One region of the Thalassospira marina genome, then DNA from elsewhere that is predicted to be linked to it. Evidence: predicted binding sites of a transcription regulator. Region 1 holds the regulator's gene; the other holds the start of a gene.
What was found. Region 1 encodes PhoB, which activates phosphate uptake and scavenging genes when phosphate is short. Its sites were predicted from a motif close to TNTCATAAAACTGTCA; they were not measured.
Positions count from the first base shown of each region.

Region 2: CSC3H3_RS03430 (diacylglycerol/lipid kinase family protein) is a predicted target of PhoB. The motif match lies at 1,751-1,766, and genes of this name have one in related genera.

Region 1 is NZ_CP024199.1:3,712,526-3,716,739, forward strand. Features, by position in the region: gene CSC3H3_RS16945 (cation:proton antiporter domain-containing protein) at 1-1,356, shown strand, start outside; gene phoB (phosphate regulon transcriptional regulator PhoB) at 1,542-2,240, opposite strand; gene phoU (phosphate signaling complex protein PhoU) at 2,245-2,976, opposite strand; gene pstB (phosphate ABC transporter ATP-binding protein PstB) at 2,997-3,803, opposite strand; gene pstA (phosphate ABC transporter permease PstA) at 3,805-4,214, opposite strand, start outside.
Region 2 is NZ_CP024199.1:771,525-775,738, reverse strand. Features, by position in the region: gene CSC3H3_RS03440 (glutathione S-transferase family protein) at 1-305, opposite strand, end outside; gene CSC3H3_RS03435 (ArsR/SmtB family transcription factor) at 295-642, opposite strand; gene CSC3H3_RS03430 (diacylglycerol/lipid kinase family protein) at 779-1,735, opposite strand; gene CSC3H3_RS03425 (UDP-2,3-diacylglucosamine diphosphatase) at 1,956-2,888, shown strand; gene CSC3H3_RS03420 (glycosyltransferase family 4 protein) at 2,885-4,024, shown strand; gene CSC3H3_RS03415 (BUD32 family EKC/KEOPS complex subunit) at 4,102-4,214, opposite strand, start outside.

The DNA of each region.
Region 1 (4,214 bases):
CAGCTTCACACCCGGTTTGGCCGCGCAGCCCTTGCGGTTTTGCTGTTGCAGGACGTGGCGGTTGGCCCGTTCCTGATTATGGTGCAGGCCGCAGGCAACACCACCAGCACCACCAGCCCCTGGGTCAGCATCCTGGCCGGAGTTGGGGCGGTTGCGGTGTTATTGCTGGCCGGGCGATATTTATTGCGCCCGATGTTTCGCGCCATTGCCGCCCTGCATAACCCCGAACTGTTTGCCATTGGCACCCTGTTTGCCGTGCTGGCGGCCAGTACGCTTACGGAAATGGCCGGGCTTTCCATGGCGCTGGGTGCGTTTATTGCCGGTGTGATGTTGGCCGAAACCGAATTTCGCCACCAGATCGAAGCAGACATTGCCCCGTTTCGTGGGGTGTTTCTGTCGCTGTTTTTTATGTCGGTGGGCATGTCGGTCGATATCGGGGTGGTGTACCACCACGCGATTACGGTGGTTATGGGCGTGGTTGCCCTTCTATTGATAAAGGCGGCGATCCTGTTTGTGCTGTCGCTGGCAACCCGGTTTGACCGGGCGGTTTCGATCCGCATTGCGATGGGGCTGGCCGGTGGCGGCGAATTTGCCTTTGTGATGTTTACACTGGCCGCCCAAAACGGTGCCATTACCCCCGAACTTGCCGCCATTCTGGTGCCGATTGTTGCCATTTCCATGGCCGTAACACCCAGCCTGATCAGCCTGGGCAAAAAGCTGGAAGATATCCTGCATCCGCGTGAAACCGACCAGCTTGGCGATATTGAAGCCCATACCGAAGGTGTGGAACACCATGTGCTGATTATCGGCTGCGGGCGTGTTGGCCGGGTGCTGGCACGGTTGTTAAGAACCCGCAACATTCCCTTTATCGTTCTGGAATCCGACGCCCAACAGGTGGCTCGCGGCCGGGCCGAAGGATTGCCGGTTTATTTCGCCGATGGTTCCAGGCCGGAAAGTTTCCGGGCAGCCCACACAGAACAGGCCCATGTTGCCGCCGTTGCCATGGGTTCGCCGCATGAAACCGAAAAAACCGTGGCATTGCTGCGCCAGCATTACCCACATCTGAAGATTTTCGCCCGCGCACAGGATATTTCCCATATTGGTGCCCTGTCGCGCAGCGGTGCCAATGCTGCCATCCCCGAAGTGCTGGAAACGGGTTTGCGCCTGTCGGACCATGTGCTGTCAGCCTGTGATGTACCGCAGGATGAAATTGATGCTGAAATTGCCAAATTCCGCCGGGCGGACATGCTGCTGATGAATGAACTGGCCCCGCGGTCGTCAGGACATTCATCCGCCTCCGCAACGAAAACGGCCCCTGTGGGCACCAAAGGCACCGGGGCCGGTAACAAAGCGTAGATGCTGGGCCGAGAACCAAGGCCCATGAACAGCAGCCAGTGTCATTTGCCTGACAACATACATCGCGGCGCTGAATATCAACTTGCCAGCAGAAATAAAACAAGGCCCTGCCAATGTGACAGGGCCTTGTATTTTCAGTGTAAATTGCGAAATTCTGTCACAATTACGATAAATAAAAAGGCCGATCAGGCAGCCGCGTCATCATCCAGGGCATAACCGGCCGCGCGAACGGTGCGGATAACGTCCTTGGTGCCTTTGACATCGTTCAGGGCTTTGCGCAGACGACGGATATGCACATCCACCGTGCGGGTTTCGACATAGATATTCGGCCCCCAAACAGCGTTAAGTAACTGTTCGCGCGAGAAAACCCGGCCCGGATGCTCCAGGAAATAACGCAGAAGACGAAATTCCGTCGGCCCGAGATGGATGGGTTTACCGCTGCGATTGACGCGATGCGCAGCCAGATCCATTTCGATATCGGAATAGATCAACTGCCCCTGTGGTTGCGCCGGGCCGGAGCGGCGCAAAAGCGCACGGATACGGGCCAGCAATTCGCCAATGGCAAAGGGTTTGGTCACGTAATCGTCGGCCCCGGTATCGAGGCCGCGAATACGGTCGCCTTCTTCACCACGCGCGGTCACCATGATCACCGGCAAATCGCGGCTTTCAGGTTTACGGCGGATCTGACGGCATACTTCGATCCCGGACATGACCGGCAGCATCCAGTCCAGAAGGACCAGATCAACATGGGTTTCAGCCATGATTTTCAGGGCTTCGTCCCCGTCACCGGCTTCGACAACATTCATGCCTTCCCGTTCGAGGTTGTAGCGCAGCATCGTGACGATGGCGGCTTCATCCTCGACAATAAGAACCGTAGGATCCATCCTGTTATTCCCCTGCCTCGTTGGGTTCAATCACAGCGAAATTGGCAGCATCATTTTTGGGACGGCCATCAACCGGCAGATCTTCACCCTTGATGCGGTAATAGATCGTTTCGGCAATGTTGGTGGCATGGTCACCGATGCGTTCAATGTTTTTGGCAATGAACAAAAGATGGGTCGATGCGGTAATATTGCGCGGGTCTTCCATCATGTAGGTCAGCAATTCGCGGAACAGCGAATTGTACATATCGTCGACTTCCTGGTCGCGGGCCCAAACGCGCTGTGCTTTTTCAGCATCGTTTTCGATATAGGCGTCCAGAACGTCCTTGATGATTTCCTGTGCCAGACGGGCCATGTTCGGAATGACCTGAACCGGGCGGATCGGCGGGATCTGGTTTAGAACCTGGGCACGTTTGGCGATGTTTTTAGCAAGGTCGCCAATACGTTCAAGATCGTTTGACAGCTTGAGCGCGGTCACAACCTGGCGCAGGTCATCGGCCATCGGCTGGCGCAGTGCCAGAACGCGAACGGCGAAATCCTGAACTTCCTGTTCAAGTTTGTCGATGCGCAGGTCGGAAACAATGACCTGTTCAGCCAGTTCGGAATCACGCTTGGAAATCGCGCGGATCGCCGAAATCAGCTGGCTTTCGGCCAGGCCGCCCATCTGGGAAATGATATTGTTCAACCGGGTCAGTTCATCATCGAATGAACTGACAATATGGCTTTCTTCTTTTCTCATCGAATTACCTCCTGCCCGGCTTAGCCGAAGCGACCAGTGATGTAACCCTTGGTCCGTTCGTCTCGCGGGTTGGTAAAGATTTGGTCCGTTTCGCCGACTTCCACCAGTTTACCCAGGTGGAAAAAAGCCGTGCGCTGCGACACACGCGCGGCCTGCTGCATGGAGTGAGTGACGATGACAATTGTGTAGTTCGAACGCAGCTCGTCGATCAGTTCTTCGACCTTGGCGGTCGCGATCGGGTCAAGCGCGGAACAGGGTTCATCCATCAAAATGACTTCAGGGCTGACAGCAACCGCACGCGCAATGCAAAGGCGCTGCTGCTGACCGCCGGAAAGACCGGTTGCCGGTGAGGAAAGACGGTCTTTAACTTCTTTAAGCAGGCCGGCTTTTTCCAGCGAGGTCATGACGATTTCGTCAAGTTCGTCGCGGGAATTGACCAGACCATGAATACGCGGGCCATAGGCCACGTTATCAAAAATCGATTTCGGGAAGGGGTTCGGTTTCTGGAACACCATGCCGATACGGGCGCGAAGCTGCACAACGTCGATCGATTTATCGTAAATATCGCGGTCATCAAGGGTGACCTTGCCATTGATGGTCACGCCATCGATGGTGTCGTTCATGCGGTTCAGGCAACGCAGGAACGTGGATTTACCACAGCCCGACGGGCCGATCAGGGCGGTGACTTCGCGTTCGACAACATCAAGATCGACATTATAAAGCGCCTGGGCATCACCGTAGAACAGGTTCAGTTCGCGGGCCGCCATTTTGGACTTGCCGCGCGTGTGCGGTGCGTTTGTCATTGCGTCAGCAGTTACAACAGCCATTTTACCACTTCCGTTCAAATTTCTTGCGCAGGAACACGGCCAACCCGTTCATCAGGATCAGGAAAGCCAGCAATACCATGATCGCCGCAGAGGTTTTTTCAACAAAGGCGCGTTCGGGGCTGTCTGCCCACAGATAGATCTGCACCGGAAGAACCGTTGCCGCATCCATCGCACTGCCCGGAATATCAACAATAAAGGCCACCATGCCGATCATCAGCAGCGGTGCCGTTTCACCCAGTGCCTGGGCCATACCAATGATGGTCCCGGTCAGGATGCCCGGCATTGCCAGCGGCAGCACATGATGGCTGACCGTTTGCACCGGCGATGCCCCAAGGCCCAAAGCAGCCTGACGAATGGACGGCGGTACAGCCTTGATCGCCGCGCGTGCGGCAATGATGATGGTCGGCAATG
Region 2 (4,214 bases), 1.6 Mb from region 1:
TCCCACAGCCGAACCTCGATGGCCTGATCCCCATTTTCCGGGATCAAACGCAGCTTGCCGGGAAAATGCAGTTGCAAATATTCGATAATGATCGAGGTTTCAGGCACCACATTCGCGCCATGCTGTAACAGCGGCATTTTCGCCAGCGGCCACAAATCGGTAAAGGCGCTGTCGTTTTTTGGCAACCCGTCCAACTGCACGGCCTCAAAGGTGATATGGGCGTCATAAAGTGCGATCAGCACTTTCCAGCAATAGGATGCCAGCGGGTGCATATGCAGCGTTAAACCGGCATGATCATGGGGCATCGTCAGGCTCCTCTGGCTGACTGGCAAGGTATGCACCCAGGCGATCCAGGCGCTGTTCCCACTGGGTCCGGCGCGCATTGATCCACTGTTCCGCGGCACTTAAGGCCTCGGGTGCGATAGAACAGGTTCGTACCCTGCCGACCTTTTCAGATCGGACGATACCGGCATTTTCAAGCACACCCAGATGCTGCATGACCGATGGCAATGACATCGGCAACAGGCCGGCAAGCTCGCTTACCGGTGCCGGACCACGGCTAAGCCGTTCGACCATCGTGCGACGGGCGGGGTCCGAAAGGGCACCAAAAAGGCGATTAAGGTCTGTTTGTTGGTTAAGCATATGCCTAACTATCACGAGAAAAATAGTTAGGCAATTACTTTAGTATTAAGGCGCCATTTTTTCCTGCGGCATCACCCGAAACATGCCAAAGCACCCGGCATAGGCGGGAACACCAACATATCAGGGCTTATCGGCGTTACTGACTTGCGATTTGCAGTGGCTGGGAAGATGCCCCGATCTGCCCGTCTTTCTGGCTGGTAGCGTTAAAATAGGCGCGCGGCACCAAAAGCCGGACCGGATAGGGCGACAGGCTGATTTCGCAGGGCAATGCACCGGCATTCTCCCCATCGATCTGCACCGGGGCAGGGCCGCAATGGCTGGTGATCGTCAGGCGTTCGGTGCGGATAACGCTAACATCGGACTGGCGAAACAGGCGGTTCATGGTCAATGCCAGCCCATATCGGGCCGTCGCCAGGCTGCCGCTGGCAGGCATCAGAACCACATCAAGTTTGTTATCTGTCAGCGATGCATCGGGCGAAATAATGAATTTGCCCCCATAATGGCTGGCGTGGGTGGCAACGACACCCGCGACCCGGTATTGGTCCCGGCCAATATGGACTTCAAAATCACGATGGCGGGGAAAGGCAATATTGCGCAGCCCTTCCAGCACATAAGCCCCCTTGCCAATCAGCCGTTTTAATTTCAGCGACACATTGGCAACCGTATCGGCATCAGCACCAATACCCACCATCAGGAAAAAGGCGCGCCCGTTCAAAAGCCCCGGCCGCACCCATACATGGACCGGATCGTTGATATAGTCGGCTACGGCACGGGTATTAACCCCCAGCCCCACCTCGACAGCCAGCACATTGGCCGTTCCCAGCGGGATAATGCCCAGGGGCGGTACTTCGTGACCATCGATTTGTGCATCAAGCAGGCCGTTAAGGGCCTCGTTTAACGAACCATCGCCGCCCGCCACATAAAGCCTGCGCCCCGCCCGCACCCGCCTGGCCAATTCGCGGGCATGGCCGGGATGGGTGGTTTGCAGCAATTCAACCTTTACCCCGGCGCGCTGCAGAATAGCAGAAAGGAAGCGCTGCTTGTTACCGCCAGCACGGGGGTTAAAAATAATGGTGATGCCATCTTCGGCCATGAAACAAATATTACCTGTAATAAAATTGAAAAATATTTCGCCATCGCCATCTTATACAAAAGTAAATATGTAACAAAATCCTTTCAATACTGATAAATTTCTGTGAACGGGTTATATGTTCGCCCCTTTTGTTTTATTCAGGTATTGGTCGAGCCCAATATTTACGGGCCAGCACCCGGGGTGCGCGACCATCCTTTGCATGGGGACCTGGAGGGCGACGATGACAGCAATGAACACGAAACCCCACTACCGCACGGTATGGATTTCAGATGTGCATCTGGGTACACGCGGCTGCCAGGCAGAGCTGCTGGTAGATTTCCTTAACGAAGTAACGGCAGATACCTATTATCTGGTGGGCGACATCATAGACGGCTGGCGCCTGAAGAAAAGCTGGTATTGGCCCGAAAGCCACCATGCCGTTATCACAAATATCATGGAAAAGGCCAAGAACGGCGCAAAGGTCATTTTTGTGCCCGGCAACCATGATGAATTTGCCCGCGAATTTGTCGATATGACCTTTGGCCATGTCGATGTGCGCATGAACGACATTCACACCACCGCCGATGGCAAACGCCTTTTGGTCATTCACGGGGACGAGTTTGACGGCGTGGTGAAATATGCCCGCTGGCTCGCCTATCTGGGGGATACGGCCTATAACCTTGCCATCATGCTGAACCGGTATTTCAATGCCGCCCGGCGCAAGCTGGGATATGGGTACTGGTCGCTGTCGGCCTATCTGAAAAACCGGGTGAAAAACGCGGTTCAGTTCATTTGCAATTTTGAAAATGCCGTTGCCCATGCTGCCGCCAAACGCAAGGTCGATGGCGTTGTCTGCGGCCATATCCACCATGCCGAAAAACGCATGATCGGCAACGTGCTTTATTGCAATGACGGTGACTGGGTTGAAAGCTGCACGGCCCTTGTTGAACACAAGGATGGCGAGCTGGAGCTTCTGCACTGGGCGGATATGCGCAATATGGCAATGTCCTATGTCACGCCAAATTCGGCCAGCACCCCGGCCAGCCTTGGGCTGGGACGGTTAATGTCGCTGTTTCGCACAGCAGGCGACATTGAAAACACAGGCAAACCGCAAAGCCCGCGCATCGCCAATACTGGCGCAGCAACCACCAGCCCGGTTGGAAAAACAGCATGAGAATACTGATTGTCAGCGATGCCTGGCGGCCACAGGTTAATGGTGTTGTCAGGACGCTGGAAACGGTAAGCGCCGAACTGATTGCCCAGGGCCATGATGTACGCATCATTTCACCCGACCAGTTCACAACCATTCCCTGCCCGACCTACCCGGAAATCCGGCTGGCGATTTTTGCAAGACGCAAACTTTCGCGCATGATTGATGCAATGCAGCCCGTTGCCATCCATATCGCAACCGAAGGGCCGTTGGGTCAGGCTGCGCGTGCCTATTGCCTGAAACGGAAATTGCCGTTTTCCACCGCCTATCACACCCGCTTTCCCGAATATCTTCATGCGCGCACCAAATTGCCGCTGGCGATTTCCTATCGGGGCATGCGCCGATTTCATGGTAAATCACAGTCTGTCATGGTCGCTACCGAATCCTTGCGCGACGAGCTGAAAAGCTGGGGTTTTCAAAACCTGCATATCTGGTCGCGCGGGGTGGATCTTTCGCTGTTTCATCCCCGTGAAGATGCAAGCTTTGGTGATTTTCCCAAGCCGCACTGGCTGTTTGTCGGTCGGGTGGCGGTTGAAAAAAATATCGGCCATTTTCTCGACCTTGATTTGCCCGGCACCAAATTTGTGGTCGGCGATGGTCCGCAATTAAACGATTTGAAGCAGAAATATCCCAAGGCGCAGTTTCTGGGCAAAAAAACCGGCGAAAGCCTGGCCATCGCCTTTGCCTCGGCCGATGTTTTTGTTTTTCCCAGCAAGACCGATACTTTTGGACTGGTGATATTGGAAGCCCTGGCATCGGGCACACCAGTTGCCGTTTTCCCGGTGCAGGGCCCGGCCGATATTGTGCGTGATACCAAGGCAGGTGCCATCAACAGCGACCTGCGCCAGGCCGCCCTTGATGCCTTAAAACTTGATCGCAACGATGCCCGCGCCTTGGCCGAACAATATAGCTGGCATAATTCCGCCCGGCAGTTTCTTTACAATCTTGCCCCGTTTTCCGGCGGGTATGATGGGGAAACAGCAACGCGGATATCGGTCGCCGAAAGTGTGGCAGCAACGCCTGCATCCCAACGGAATGCCGACGTTGCCCAAAGCGATGATCAGGACCTGCGCCAGCCACAACCACAACCGGCGCAATAACGCGCTGGTTGTGGTTGGCTGCGGTGGATTTTTGCCGGTAAGCGCAGTGGTGCAGGGTTTAATCAGTGCGAAACCGATCAATGGCGTGTCAGTTGGCCCTGATGCGACGTTGCGCCATGCATGATGTCCCGGCACAAAACCTGATAGGTTTGCATGCCATTCAGCGCATCGGTGCCCAGCCAGCGCCGAA